2 regions of the Shewanella sp. M-Br genome follow, and region 1 is predicted to be linked to the other one. Evidence: predicted binding sites of a transcription regulator. Region 1 holds the regulator's gene; the other holds the start of a gene.
The links. Region 1 encodes LexA, which represses DNA repair genes until DNA is damaged. Its sites were predicted from a motif close to TACTGTATNNNNATACAGTA; they were not measured.

Region 1 (7,993 bases):
AGCAGCCAGCGCATGATGCCCTTTGGCGCACCATGATGATGGTCATCATGGGCTGCGGTTTGATCTTGAGTCGTAGTGCTCATCATTATCCCCTACTGTCCATGACTTGCGATATCAGCAGGTTGCACTGTATCGCCGGTATTGTTACCCCAAGCATTGCGTTCATAGGTAATGACTGCTGCAAGTTGCTGTGGGCTAAGCTGTTTGCCAAATGCCTGCATAGCCGTGCCTGTTTTACCGAGCATCACAATATCGATGTGATTGGCGACTGGTCCAATGGCGATAGCACTACCCACTAGCGCGGGGAAGGCGGGTGGTATTCCTGCACCTGTCACTTGATGGCAGGCAGCACAGAAGGTCGCGTAGACAGTTTCACCTTCGGCCATGAGGGCGTCATGGCTGAGTGTGGGGAGGCTTGCGGGATCGACTGCAGCTGAGACGTCTGTTGCAGGCGCGGGTGTCGGGGTTGTACTGCTTGGTACCGCGGCGGATGTTTGTGCAGAATTGCCGTTCATGTACTCGTTGACGTCTTTGGCTTGCACTGCATCGCCAGTATTATTGCCCCAAGCATTCCGCTCGTAGGTAGTCACTGCCGCGATTTCTTGTGCGGTCAATTGCTTACTAAACGCTTGCATGGCAGTACCCGTTTTACCGTTGAGCACAATTTCAAGGTGACCGCTGAGTGGTCCCGTTGCAATCGGGCTACCTTTAAGGTGCGGAAATACGCCTTGCAACCCTTCGCCATTGGGCTGGTGGCAGGCTGCGCAGTGCCCGAGGTAAACTTGTTCACCTTGAGTCATCAACTCTTCTTTACTTAGGGTTTGTGATAAAGCGGCTTGAGCGGCTTCAGCCGCAGCACCTGCGGCTTGTTTCTGCTCTGTGACCCAAGCCTCAAACTCGGCTTCGGGTAACGCTTGTACTACGATAGGCATAAAACCATGGTCTTTACCGCAGAGCTCGGCGCATTGACCACGGTAAATGCCGGGTTTGTCGATGCGAGTCCAAGCTTCATTGATAAATCCAGGGTTGGCATCTTTCTTAATTGCAAAGGCGGGTACCCACCAAGAATGGATGACATCCTCTGAAGTCATCAGAAAGCGGATTTTGCGGTTTATCGGTAGAACGAGCGGTTTATCGACTTCCAATAGATAGTTTTCACCCTTGGTTTCGGTACCTTCGATTTGTGCTCTGGGTGTTGTCAGTATGCTATAAAAATCAATATCTTGATCGAAATAGCTGTAATGCCATTTCCATTGGGAACCCGTGACTTTTACGGTGAGTTCGGCGTTACTGGGATCTTCCATTGCGATTAAAGTTTTTGTCGCTGGAATCGCCATTAAGATCAAAATGATAAATGGCAGAATCGTCCAAGCGATTTCAACTTTAGTGCTTTCGTGAAAGTGGGACGCGACAGCGCCTTTGGATTTTCTGTGGTTGATCATGGCGTAAATCATCACGCCAAAGACCACTAGGCCTATTGCGCAGCAGATATACAAGATGGTCATGTGCAAGTGATAAACCTTGCCACTGATCTCGGTCACGCCAGGGGTCATGTTGAACCGCATGTCCGCGGCGGTCAACGGTGGTGCGAAAAGCACCACGAGTAAACAATACAACAATTGCTTCACAAGACTTCTCCTCTGCCAATTGCGAATAGCAACTACAAAGAAGAGCAACACAGTAAGTCTCAACTCTATGCAAACTCTTCAGTTCCCAAAAAAGCTTTTTTGACTTCAACGTGCGTTGGCGGCTGTTACTTTTAATCAAGTATTGTTACTGCTGGTAATTAGCCACGCTGGCACATACTGCTGAAATAAATCTGTTCTCTATTTTTAGTGGCGCTTCGAGTTCGATAAATACTCGATTCATTGACCACGGAAGGTGATATATCATCACCGACTTAACCAACCATACTTGCTGTTTAAATATTGATCAAGATCACTTATTTATCTAATTATCTGAAAAATTGCCAAAAAAAAGCCTCACATTCATAGGTGAGGCGGCTTTCAAGGTAAAAAATTAAATGAATATTTAGTGTACAGCGCTAAAAAAAGATTGCTGACCGAAGAGATTGCCTTGCTCAATGCGTACGTCGGCATGTAAGTGACTGTTTACGTCTTCAAGCACTATGCCCATAGCTCGGGCACTTTTAGCCACGATTTGTAGGCGTCGATTATCCCGCGCATCCAATGATTGAGTCCAAGTAATGACTGCACTGGACGTACCACTTGTCAGGGCTTTCTCCATCGCCCACAGGGTTTCGACTTCATCTTTAGCATGTACCAGTAAGACTCTATCCATACGCACACCTGCGCTGGCGAGCATTTGCTTGTAGCCAATACTTGGAGGGTTGATGAGCACTAACCAACGGCCCTGTTGGCTTAACTGAGCGAGTTGTGCACTCAGATGAATTAATTCTTGGCGACCTTGAGTCTTGGTTGGCATACAGGCGATAGGCGCATGGTGCCAGTCATAGTCGGCATCACGGACTTCATCGAGCCACAAGCCCGGATGGCGGGGGGCATTGCCAAGTAGTTTATTCATAGCCAATCTCCATTACGGATCACACCGACGGCGAGTCCTTCAATTGTTAAACTTTGGAAGCCTAAATCCACTTTAATCGGGGAGTAATCTTCATTTTCGGCATGTAGATAGACCACATTACCTTTTTTTTCGAAACGTTTAACAGTGACATCGTCATCGACTCTAGCGACAACCACTTGACCATTTCTAGCTTGTTCTACTTTATGAACTGCCAGCAAATCACCTTCGAGAATGCCGATATTTTTCATGCTGTCGCCTTTTACTCGCAGTAAAAAATCGGCGGCGGGATGGAACATGCTTGGGTCGACTTGGTAGTACTGTTCAACATGTTCTTGGGCGAGGATAGGTTCACCCGCGGCCACTTGGCCGATGAGCGGTAAACCTGTTTCAGTCAAATCTTCGATTTCCGCAGGCAGACGAATGCCCCGAGATGTGCCTGGCATGATCTCAATGCAGCCCTTTTTTGCCAACGCTTTAAGGTGTTCTTCAGCCGCATTGGCGCTCTTAAAACCTAAACGGGTTGCGATTTCTGCCCGAGTGGGTGGCATGCCAGTATCGGCAATATTTCGTTTAATTAGCTCTAAAATTTCAGCTTGGCGTGGCGTCAAAGGTCTCATGGTGTTTCCTGTTTTTCTATACAGTTACTGTTAGTATATACAGTATTATTTGCAGCGCAAGTATTAACCACTTTTTAGCTATGTTGGAGAGAATTAGCGAATATTGCCCATAGTCTGGTATTCTATCGGGCTAGTAAACGCACTTAATTGCATAAGAATAATGCCTAAACACGACTCTCTTTGGTTGAAATCATTACGTTGGATCCAAAAACACTTAGTGCACACTATTGTGGTGCCTCAGGATCCCTTTGCCGATCTGAATCTGGATGCTTCCAGACCCCTTGTTTATGTGATGAAAACAGAATCCCTCAGTGACATCGCTGCTTTGAGCGAAATAACGGCTAAGTTAGGCTTACCAAGCCCTTATGAGCCTCTAGTGGCTAATGGTGTGACTGCGCCTCGGGTTGTCTGTCTTCAAGGACGTAAGCCACTGTTTGGCGAACGTGCTGGTAATGAGCCTTTCCTCGAATGCTTTATGCGTTTGTTAGCCGTGCATAAGGAACGTCCTGAATTGGATATTCAACTTGTGCCTGCGAGCTTGTATTGGGGTCGAACGCCAGGGAAAGAAGACGACACTATGAAGGCGGCCGTATTTGAGCGGGAAAACCCGACTTGGTTGCGCAAGTGCTTGATGATTCTGTTCTTAGGTCGACATAACTTCGTGCAGTTTTCGAATGCCGTATCCCTGCGTTACATGGCTGACGAACATGGCACCGACATGGGGATTGCCCATAAGTTAGCACGGGTTGCGCGCGTGCATTTCCGTCGTCAACGTAAAGTAATGACAGGGCCTGTGCTGCCAAACCGCCAAGCACTGTTTCATTCGTTGCTCAAATCTGAGTCGCTGCGCAAGGCGATTCAAGAAGAAGCGGCCAGTAAAAAGATTTCTGAGACCCAAGCGCGCGAGACGGCTATTGAGTATCTCGATGAAATCGCTGCCGATTACTCAGACAGTTTAGTGCGTATTGCCGAGCGTTTTTTAACTTGGCTGTGGAACAAGCTTTACAGCGGGATCAACATTAAAGGCGCCGAGCAAGTTCGCCAGCTGCACCACGATGGCCACGAAATTGTTTATGTGCCTTGCCATCGCAGCCACATGGATTACCTGCTGTTATCGTATATTTTGTATTATCAAGGCATGGTTCCGCCGCACATTGCTGCCGGCATTAACCTCAATTTCTGGCCCGCGGGACCTATGTTCCGTCGCGGTGGTGCCTTCTTTATCCGCCGTAGTTTTAATGGCAACAAGCTGTACACCGCAGTATTTCGTGAGTATTTAGATCAGCTGTTTGCTAAAGGTTATTCGGTGGAATACTTCTCCGAAGGTGGTCGTTCACGTACTGGCCGTCTGTTGGCGCCGAAAACTGGCATGATCGCCATGACGATGAACAGCGTACTGCGCGGTATTGAACGTCCTGTCACACTTGTGCCTGTGTATTTAGGCTATGACCATGTGATGGAAGTAGCGACTTACCATAAAGAGTTAAGCGGTAAGAAAAAGAAAAAAGAATCTGTGTGGCAGGTGTTCGGTGCCATTCGTAAATTAGGTAATTTCGGCCAAGGTTATGTGAATTTTGGCGAGCCTATTACCCTGCAAAATTTCTTAAATGAGCGTGCGCCAAACTGGCGTGCTGAGTTGGCCGATGATCCCGAGCAGAAACCAAGTTGGTTAACGCCAGCGGTAAACGTGCTGGCTAATCGGGTGATGACGCGTATCAATGATGCCGCAGCCGCGAGTTCTGTGACTTTGACTAGCTTAGTTTTACTGGCGACAGATCAAAACGCCTTAGAACGTAGTCTGCTGGAGCGTCAGCTTGATTTGTATCTGACCCTACTCAAAAAAGTGCCTTACACTTCTTATACATCTGTTGCCGAAGGTGATGGTAAGCATTTAGTGCAGCAAGGTTTAGAGTTGAACAAGTTTGTTGTTAGTGCCGATCCTTTAGGGGAAATAGTGTCTATCGAAGCGAGTCAGGCTGTGTCTATGACTTGCTATCGTAACAATATCATTCACTTATTTATTGTTCCTTCATTAATTGCGAGTTGTTTAACCCACAATGAACAGATCCCGCGCCAGCAAGTGGTTTCAATCGTTGCCGATTTTTATCCACTGCTGAAAGCCGAACTCTTCATGGGAATTAAAGACTTACCAGCCTATGTTGAGCAAGTGCTGGATTTCCTGATTGGGCAAGGTTTAGTGGTTGAGACAGATACTTTAGCTGTCGTGCCTGAGCACTCAAGCCAATTATTGTTGTTAGCCAGTTCAGTGAGTGAAACTTTGCAACGCTATGCTATTATTTTCAATCTGTTAGCGAACAGACCTAAGATGGAGCGCTCAGAACTTGAGTCTGAGAGCCATTTACTCGCCCAGCGTTTAGGGGCTTTACATGGCATTACCGCGCCTGAGTTCTACGATAAAAAACTCTACGGTACTTTGAGCGTGAAGCTCAAAGAATTGGGATATCTGGCGGATAGTGAAGATAAGTCCAATATCAATCGCATACGAGATCAGGCCAATAGCTTATTACGTCCGTCAGTGAGACAAACGATAGTGGCGAGTGTCACCGCGGAGCACACAGTTTAATGGCAAATCATATGAATGCGGCTAAGCATAAGCCCGCAGGTAAGTCCTTGCTCGGTGGTGCCATGATTATTGCTGGCACGACCGTAGGTGCTGGGATGTTTTCTCTGCCCGTGGTCGGTGCAGGTATGTGGTTTGGCTATTCGATTCTAATGTTATTAGGCATTTGGTTTTGCATGTTGATGTCGGGTTTATTGCTGCTCGAAACCAATTTACATTTCGAACCCGGTGCTAGCTTCGATACCTTAAGCAAGCAAACTCTTGGGCAGTTTTGGCGGATAGTGAACGGCGTTTCTATCGCTTTCGTGTTGTATATTTTGACCTATGCCTATATCAGCGGCGGTGGTTCGATTGTGAATCACAGCTTGCAGGGCATGGGAATTGAGTTACCGCAAAGCGTGGCAGGACTGGTGTTTGCCATAGTATTGGCGAGCATAGTATTGATCAGTACTAAAGCCGTGGATCGGATTACCACGATTATGCTCGGCGGTATGATCATTACCTTCTTCCTCGCGATCGGCAATTTATTGATCGAAATTGATGTGACTAAGTTGCTCGAACCCGATGGTAATAACAGCTTTTCACCTTATCTGTGGGCGGCGCTGCCCTTTGGTCTCGCTAGCTTTGGTTACCATGGTAACGTCCCCAGCTTAGTGAAGTATTACGGCAAAGATTCTTCCACCATTATCAAGGCGATTTTCGTCGGCACCTTTATCGCGCTGGTGATTTATGCCTGTTGGTTAGTGGCGACTATGGGTAATATTCCCCGCAGCCAGTTTATCGACATTATTGCTCAAGGTGGCAATATGGGAGTGTTGGTGGGCGCTTTGTCTGAGGTGATGGCGAGTAGCTGGTTAAACAGTATGTTGACCCTGTTTGCTAACTTAGCCGTGGCTTCATCTTTCTTAGGGGTGACTTTAGGTTTGTTCGATTATCTCGCCGATTTGTTTGGTTTTGATGATTCACGCTCTGGCCGAATGAAAACTGCGTTAGTGACCTTTGTGCCGCCAACGATTTTAGGATTACTGTTTCCCGATGGCTTCTTAGTAGCGATTGGCTTTGCGGCATTAGCGGCAACTGTGTGGGCGGTAATCGTCCCGGCGCTGATGGCCTATAAATCGCGGCAGTTGTTCCCCGATAGCACAGGTTTTAGAGTGATAGGCGGTACACCGCTGATTATTCTTGTGGTGTTATTTGGCATAGTCACAGGTGCTTGTCATCTGCTCGCGATGGCAAATTTACTGCCGCAATATTCCTAATTTGTTGTGATGATTTAAGCCCTCCATGTGAGGGCTTTTTTGTCTTTAGCGGTTGAGTTTTGTCTTACAGATCTTTTTAACCTGAATACTGGACAGAAATACAAACTCAGGCTTAACTCGAATGATTGTTAAAACAAAGGAGCCGATAATGAAAATGACTCAGTACGCACAAGGACATGCATGTTGGGTTGAACTTGCAAGCCATGATTGGCAGGGAGCTACAGCATTTTACCAAGCGTTATTTGGTTGGAACTCGGTCGAAATGCCGATCCCTGAAGGTCACTTTTCGCTATTTAATTTAGCGGGAGATGACTTAGGCGCCATGTATCAAATCCCTGAGTCGGAAGCACATATCCCCAGCCACTGGCGTATCTACTTTGCCGTCGATGATATCGATGCCAGCATTGCAGCGATTCAAGCGGCGGGCGGCCAAGTGCACATGGGGCCGCATATTGTGGGTGATGCGGGCGTGATGGCGCAGGTGAGCGATCCTGAAGGCGCACGCTTTGCCTTATGGCAAGCGAAGAACCACATAGGTGCTCGCCGTCAGGGTGAACTCAATACCCTTTGCTGGGTTGAGCTGGCTTGTAAAGAGCCGCGTACTGAAGAAGCCTTTTACTGCAAAATATTCCCTTGGACAAACACGCCCAGCGATATGCCAGACATCGAATACTCTGAGTGGCAAGTTGATGGGCAATCCATCGGCGGTATGATGACGATAATGCCCGAATGGGGCGATATCTCTCCCCATTGGCTGCTCTATTTTGTGGTGGCGGATTGCGATGCGTTTGCTGAGAAAGCCCAAAGCTTAGGCGCGCAAGTGTGCATTCCGCCTAGTGATATCCCTGATGTGGGACGATTTTCTGTCATTGCTGACGCCCAAGGCGCTACCTTTGCGGTGATCAAGCTTAATCAGATGTGACAGCCATATTAAGGACTGTCATTAAGGTTAAAAACGGCGACGCTAAATCGCCGTTTTTATTTGTCTAACT
Region 2 (7,993 bases), on a different contig from region 1:
GATGAAGAAACTATCCGTGCATACTCAATGGCTAACTACCCAGAAGAGTTCGGTATTATCATGCTGAACGTGCGTATTGCTACGCCTCCACCACGTAACTTGACACTGCCTTGCGGTAAGATGTCATCTTACATTTGGAGCTTAAAAGCTGGCGATAAAGTGACAATTTCTGGCCCATTCGGTGAATTCTTCGCGAAAGATACCGATGCAGAAATGGTGTTTATTGGCGGTGGTGCGGGTATGGCGCCAATGCGTTCACATATCTTCGACCAACTGAAGCGTCTTCAGTCTAAACGTAAGATGAGCTTCTGGTACGGTGCACGTTCTAAGCGTGAAATGTTCTACGTAGAAGACTTCGACGGCCTCGCGGCTGAGAATGATAACTTCGTATGGCATGTGGCACTTTCAGATCCTCAACCAGAGGATAACTGGGATGGTTACACAGGTTTTATTCATAACGTATTGTATGAAAACTATCTGAAAAACCATGATGCACCAGAAGATTGTGAGTTCTACATGTGTGGACCTCCAATGATGAACGCTGCCGTAATTGGTATGTTGAAAAATCTTGGTGTCGAAGACGAAAACATCTTGTTAGATGACTTCGGCGGCTAATGTTCATTAGTCCTAGATAGAAAAGTTGCAGATGTTGAGGATAATCTCTCATCTGCAACTTTTGCATTTAAGGGCCCAAATAAGAGTAGTAGGTCACTATGTTTCAGACCTTAAAGATCAATACCTCAGTATTAAAGCATTTATTTAACTGGCTAGTCCTCGTAGGGCTGGCCTTTTTTGTTTCAGCCTGCTCGAAGCAGAACGAGGTCATTTCATTAGCGGGCAGCACTATGGGGACGACTTATCATATTAAAGTCGTGCCGAATGAGCAGATGCCGACGGCGCAATTACTTCAAGCGGAAATTGATTTAGCCCTTGAGCTAGTCAATGATCAGATGTCGACGTATCGCCCAAATTCAGAATTATCCCGTTTCAACCAATTGCCATTGGAGCAAAGCGTTGAAGTTTCAGCGGATACCATCAAAGTGGTGCAAGAGGGAATACGCTTATATCAAGTGACGGATAAGGCACTTGATATTACCTTAGGTCCTTTAGTTAACCTGTGGGGATTTGGGCCAGATAAGCGTCCAACAAAGGTCCCTAGTCAGGCCGATATTGATGCGGCAAAAGCCAAAACCGGTATTAGTGAACTTTCCATTGAAGGTAACCGTCTAACTAAGCACAACGCCCATTTATATGTAGATTTATCATCAATCGCGAAGGGATTTGGGGTTGATAAGATCGCTTCCATTCTTGATAAATACCACGCGACAGGGTATTTAGTTGAAATCGGTGGCGAACTGAGTATCAAAGGTGCCAAAGGTGATGGAAGCTCTTGGCGTGTTGCTATAGAGCAACCGACCAATGATGGCTCTGAAGCCGTACAACAGGTTATCGCACCTGGTACTATGGCGATGGCGACCTCTGGTGACTATCGTAATTATTATGAAGAAGACGGCCAACGTTTTACGCATATAATCGATCCGCGTACTGGTTTGCCGATAAATCATAAGTTAGCATCCGTGACTGTATTGCATCAAAATTGTATGACGGCCGACGGTTTTGCGACGGCCATGATGGTTTTGGGCACAGAAGCATCATTGGAGCTTGCCAAGAAGGAACACTTGGCGATAATGCTAATCGAAAAGCAAGGCGACGGATTTAAGGTTTATTACAGCGACGCCTTCAAGCCTTTCCTTATTTAGTTTTTGGAGTAAACCATGACCTCTTTTATCGCGGCATTTGTGATCTTGTTAGTCTTCTTTTTGCTCATGTCGATTGGTTATCTCATCAAGCGCAAAGCCGTTGAAGGAAGTTGTGGCGGTTTAGGTGTTCTAGGGATTGAAAAAGCGTGTGATTGTGATGACCCTTGTGACAAACGTAAACGTCGTATGGCCGCTGAAGAAGCGCGTCGTGAGAAGTTAACGAAAGACCGCATTATCTAAATAGTCTTGATTCGATCATAGCCTCCGATTTAGGGGGCTATTTTTTTGCCTTGTATTTTCTTACACGGGTTAATCATTTGAGATTTATCCTTGGGATTAGAGTGGGATAGCAAGTTAATCTAAGCAGGAATGAGAATGCTTTTCATCATTAAGTAGGTGAAATATAAAGATAATTTGAGTTGGTCGATAAATTGTACTAGGCTAGAAGCTTGATTTAGATCAATCTTTTCACGCTTACCAAGGATAGTAACTTATGAAAGGTCATCCTAAAGTGGTTGGGCAACTGAATCGGGTGCTTACCTGTGAGTTGACCGCCATCAATCAATATTTCCTCCATGCCCGCATGTTTAAACATTGGGGCTTAGAGAAGTTAAACCACGTCGAATACAAAAAATCCATCCAAGATATGAAGCACGCTGATAAGCTCATCGAGCGAGTGCTGTTTTTGGAAGGTCTGCCTAATCTGCAACAACTCGAAAAACTTCGCATTGGTGAACATAGCCAAGAGATGCTCGACTGCGATCTGGCCATGGTGCAAGAGCAGCTTATATTGCTGCGTGATGCGATCAGCTTGTGTGAAGCCGAACAGGACTATGTGAGCCGCGATCTGCTGGAAGATATTCTCGAAGACGAAGAAGAGCACTTAGATTGGCTCGAGTCGCAGCAAGAGCTCATTACGCTAACCGGTATTCAAAATTATCTACAATCGCAAATTAGCGACCAATAGGAGCAAGATATGAAAGGCGATAAAGACGTCATCGATGCGTTAAATCGACTCCTAACGGGAGAACTCTCGGCAATGGATCAGTATTTTGTCCATGCCCATATGTACGAAGATTGGGGCCTGAATGAACTCTATGAGCGTATCGCCCATGAGTCAGATGATGAGAAAGCCCATGCAGCCAAATTAGTGCAGCGCATTTTATTCCTCGAAGGTACACCCAATGTTGCCGCCCGTGAGGCATTGAACATAGGTAAAGATGTAGAAGAGATGCTACGTAATGATCTTGCCTATGAATACAAGGTCGCGGACGATTTGCGCAAAGTGATTGCACTGTGTGAGCAGAAGCAAGATTACCAGACCCGCGAAATCCTCGAAGTATTACTCGACGATACAGAGTCTGACCATATGTATTGGCTCGAAAAACAACTTGGGCTTATTGACCGTGTTGGATTGCAAAACTACCTGCAAACTAAGATGTGAGCCTTAGATTGTTAGGTTGAGTAAATACCTAGGCCACTGAGTGTAATGGCCTAGGAAACTCAGTTATTAAGCATGTCTGTTGTTCCTCACACTTGTCTTGTTCTCTTTTCCAGCGCTAGGCCACATCTTATTGGCCCAAATCTATTAGGAATACTTGATTACTGTTTTTATATACAGTATTTTGGCGTTGGAGGAATTCAACGTGCGAAAAATTATTCATATCGATATGGACTGCTATTTTGCTGCAGTGGAAATGCGCGACTTTCCTGAGTACCGTGGCAAGCCTTTAGCCGTGGGGGGCAGTAGCGACCGTCGCGGTGTTATCAGTACTTGCAGTTACGAGGCACGTAAATTCGGTGTACGTTCAGCAATGGCGACGGCTTATGCCTTTAAGTTGTGCCCTGAGCTGATTTTAGTACCAGGCCGGATGCAGGTTTACAAAGAAGTGTCGCTACAAATTCGTGAAATATTTTCCCGCTATACCCAATTAATTGAGCCGCTTTCCTTAGATGAAGCTTATTTGGATGTGAGTGAGTGCCAACAATATAAGGGCTCTGCGACCTTGATTGCTCAAGCGATTCGTCGCGATATCTTAGCCGAAACGGGTTTAACCGCATCGGCTGGTATCGCGCCAGTAAAATTTTTAGCTAAGGTCGCCTCGGATCTGAACAAGCCAAACGGCCAATATGTCATTACACCAGAGACGCTTTCTGAGTTTGTTAAGACCTTATCGCTGCGTAAAATTCCCGGTGTTGGCAAAGTCACCGCCGAAAAGCTCTCTTCGCTCGGGCTCAATACCTGTGGCGATGTGCAAGCTTATTCTAAACCTGAGCTCTTAGCGCGATTCGGTAAGTTTGGTGGTGTGTTGATTGAGCGTTCCCAAGGCATAGATGAACGGGGTATTTCTGCCGACAGAGAGCGCAAATCAGTGGGTGTTGAAACCACATTAGCGAAGGATATTTATAGTTTAGAGCAGTGCCAGCAGGTGATGCCGAGTTTGATCCAAGAACTGTCCTTGCGTTTAAGTCGCAGTGCTAAGGAACGCAAAATACATAAACAGGTGGTCAAACTTAAGTTTAACGATTTCAAGCAGACTACAATTGAGCACCGCAGCGATGAAGTCTCGATTGTAATGTTCTATGAGCTACTCGCACAGGCTATGGAAAGGCAAGAAGGCCGCGGCATTCGTCTATTGGGTATTTCAGTTGGCCTTACTGATTCTACTCTTGTCGTCGCCACAAGCTTAAACGGCCAGACTCAGCTGGATTTAGCACTCTAGCCGTTTATTGAGTCGATAAGCCGCAGACTCATGCCTGCATTGGCTCAATAAGCCTCGGGTGGATTCGCCAACATAAAATCAATTAACAGTCTGACCCGTAAGGGCAGGTTGTCTCGATCGCGATACATTAAGTAGGCGGTGCGCGGAATACCTTGCCACTCGGGCAGTATTTGAATGAGTTTGCCACTTCGTATCTGTTCACTCGCCATGCTGATGGGTATGAGTCCAATCCCAAGCCCCGCCACCACGGCCTGACAGGCAATCGCCATATCATCGACGGCTAATTTGATATTCCCCCTTGGTTCAAACTCGACATTTTGCCCTGTGCGATTGTGCTGTAAACGCCACGTTTTTGTGGGCTTGGCGATGATAACCGGATGCTGTTCCAGCTCTTCAATGGATTGCAGCGCATGCCACTGGGTTGCCGATGTGCTGGTGCAAAGTACAAAGCTAATCGTGGTAAGTGGCCTTGCAATCCAATCGGGATCTTTAGGTTCGCCCACTCGAAAGGCGATATCGATGGCGTTTTCACTGACATCGATATTCATGTTCGACAGACTTAAATCGATATCAATATTGGGATAATGCCGTTGGAAGGCGTTGAGTGATTCACCCAGCCAGCGATAGGTTGTATTGATGGGCGCCGAGATCCGCAATTTGCCAACCGCTTGATGTTTATCCGCATGCAACTCACCAGATACCTGGTTTAACTCGATAAATAGCGGGCCGCAGCGTTCGAGATACCGCTGACCTGTGGCGGTAAGGTTGACTCTATGGGCGTCTCTGTGCAGTAAACGCAGACCTAAGGATTGTTCTAACAGATTGATTCGACGGCTTAAGGTTGAAGGTGGAATGCCTAAGTGCTGCGCCGCGAGCTTAAAACTCCCTTGCTGTGCCACTACCCAAAATAAGCGCATATCGTCTAAGGAATAATTAAGTTTCATATTTGGAATTTAAGCTCTCAATTTTGTGCGTTTTAATAATATATGAAACTTATAAACTAAGCCCAATCCCAATTACCTCCCTAGAGGCCGATATGAAATCCCATACACCTTACATGACATTCGTTTGTCTACTGATTTGCGTTTTTAGCTGGGGCAGTGTGTTTCCGATTGCTAAGCGAGTGCTGGAGGAGATGTCAGGGGAATCCCTCGTATTCTGGCGTTTTACCATTGCGGCTGTGACTCTAGCGTTATATATCGTTTTTACTCGTCAGGTTTGGCCCAAATTGAGTTTGACGCAATATATTGCCATAGCGTTAGTGGGTGTGATTGGTGTGGGCGGCTTAAATCTGGCGTTATTTAATGGCCTGCAGCACACCTCTGCCGCCAATGGCGCCTTGATTATGGCGCTCAGCCCGTTGGTGACTTCAATCGTCAATGGGCTATTACAGCGTGAATGGCTCAGTAGACAACAAGTGTTTAGCTTAGTGGGCGGATTGGCGGGCGTACTGCTAGTGATCACTAACGGTAGTGTGCAGCAGTTGCTCAACTTTAGTTTTAACCAAGGTGATGTGATGATTGCCGCCGGCATGTTGGCGTGGAGTGGTTATACCATTTGTTCGCAACGGGTCGGCCATTGGTTGCCTGTATTGCCATTTACCTTGCTGAGTATGATAGCTGCCAGTGTGTCTATATCCGTGGTTGGGCTTGGCCGAGGTGAGTTTCACCCTTGGCTGGAGTTGATGGAACTGTCGGCAACGGCTTTTTCTAGCGTGCTCTACATAGGTTTGTTCGCCACTGTGCTCGGTTATCTGTTTTGGATTAACGGTGTTAAGGCGCTTGGCCCCGCTAAGGCATCGATTTTTTTTAATCTCGTGCCCGTTTTTGCAGCATTAACGGCGTTAGCCATGGGGCAGGCTGTGACGGAAATTCAATTGGTAGGGATGCTGATAGTGATCCTTGCGTTGATGTTACCTATGTTAGTCAACTTACGCGCGGCAAGAGGCTTAGTGGTTAAGCGCTGCTAATCTGTGCTAGCTTTGCTGTTTAAATATAAGGGAGCACCTGAATTCAGATAATCACTGCGACAGGTTTATGCTCCCTTATTCGTTTGAGGGGACCTTTCAAACATCACTGATTTACAAAAGGTAACTTATATAAAAGCTTTCACTCTCAACAAATTACAGTTTAAAGCGGCTGACCAGCGCAGTGAGATTACTCGCCATTGACGAGAGTTGTACGCTTGCTGCGTAGATTTCATCAGTGGTTCGTAGACTCTCCTCCGACTGTTCGGCAATGTGTTGAATATTTTGATGGCTCTCATTGGCCATAGTGGTTTGCGCTTTGGCTGCGAGGGCGATTTGATTATTCATTTCGCTTATCTGACTCACCATTTCTGCAATATGCGCTAAGGCTTCACCGGCATTACTGGCGGCTTCTACGCTTGAGATAGCCTTTTCATTACCGATATTAATCGCCGCCACAGCACTTTGAGTGCCATTTTGCACATTGGCGATCATTAATTTAATTTCTTCGGTGGATTGGTGAGTCTTAGAGGCAAGGGAGCGCACTTCATCGGCAACCACTGCAAAGCCTCGTCCTTGTTCGCCCGCCCGCGCCGCTTCAATCGCGGCGTTAAGGGCTAATAGATTGGTTTGTTCGGCAATGGCTTGGATCACCTCAAGTACACGGCCGATATGTTGACCTTCTTGCTCGAGTTTATTGATTTGCATTTCTGCCGTGCCCACATCTCCTGCGAGTTCTCGAATTACATTGATGGTTTTTTTCACCCTTGCCTGACCGTCGGCGGTAAATACGTCGGCTTGTTTAGCGGCATCGGCGGCATGACTGGCACTGACTGATACTTCTTGTACTGAGGCGGCAATATGATCGCTGGCATCGGCGATTCTGTGGGTGGCAGCTTGTTGATCCATCAAGGTATGTTTTGCTGATGCGCTGGTTTTGGCTAGACCTTCGGCAGCGGTGTTGAGCTCTGATGTAGACTGTTTAAATTGCGAGATAATACCGTGTAAGTTATCGAGAAAATGATTGAATGCCTTGGCGAGATCACCAAGCTCGTCTTTAGAGGTTAAGTGGACTCGTTCGGTCAAATCGCCATCACCATCGGTAATGTCGTGGATTTTTGCGAGTAAAACCGCCAGCGGTTTGCTGATGAGTTTAGGCAGTGCAACGATAAAGAGTATACAGATCAAGAGACTGATGGCTAAGGCAATTAACTGCATCTGTTGTCCATGATTGGCATCATCATCTACTTGGGCTATCGCTGCGGTAGTATTACTATTTAAATCATTGATTAAATGATTAATGTTCTGGTGTAGTTGCTCGAATTGCGTTGCTGCTTGACCGAAACTAAGATCAATCGCCGTCGTTCTACCGTTACGGCCATTTTGGGTGCGTTGATTACTGATTTCTGTGGTTGTCGCTCGCCAAGTATCGAAACTGTGATTTAATTCATTGAGCTTATCTTTAGCGATGGGACTTGTGGTCACATCGGCAAATTTATCAATATGTTCTTTAACCAGAGAGATACTATTAGTGTGCTGCTTTA

Region 2: dinB (DNA polymerase IV) is a predicted target of LexA. The motif match lies at 3,364-3,383, and genes of this name have one in related genera.

What each region holds. Positions count from the first base shown of each region.
Region 1 is NZ_BJBV01000004.1:174,098-182,090, forward strand. It holds gene ctaD (cytochrome c oxidase subunit I) at 1-83, opposite strand, end outside; gene coxB (cytochrome c oxidase subunit II) at 93-1,628, opposite strand; gene AAA952_RS04710 (cell division inhibitor SulA) at 2,032-2,544, opposite strand; gene lexA (transcriptional repressor LexA) at 2,541-3,161, opposite strand; gene plsB (glycerol-3-phosphate 1-O-acyltransferase PlsB) at 3,322-5,745, shown strand; gene mtr (tryptophan permease) at 5,745-7,001, shown strand; gene AAA952_RS04730 (VOC family protein) at 7,150-7,923, shown strand.
Region 2 is NZ_BJBV01000012.1:60,644-68,636, forward strand. It holds gene nqrF (NADH:ubiquinone reductase (Na(+)-transporting) subunit F) at 1-615, shown strand, start outside; gene AAA952_RS11745 (FAD:protein FMN transferase) at 714-1,760, shown strand; gene nqrM ((Na+)-NQR maturation NqrM) at 1,776-2,000, shown strand; gene bfr (bacterioferritin) at 2,254-2,727, shown strand; gene bfr (bacterioferritin) at 2,737-3,204, shown strand; gene dinB (DNA polymerase IV) at 3,407-4,483, shown strand; gene AAA952_RS11770 (LysR family transcriptional regulator) at 4,528-5,427, opposite strand; gene AAA952_RS11775 (DMT family transporter) at 5,520-6,452, shown strand; gene AAA952_RS11780 (methyl-accepting chemotaxis protein) at 6,606-7,993, opposite strand, start outside.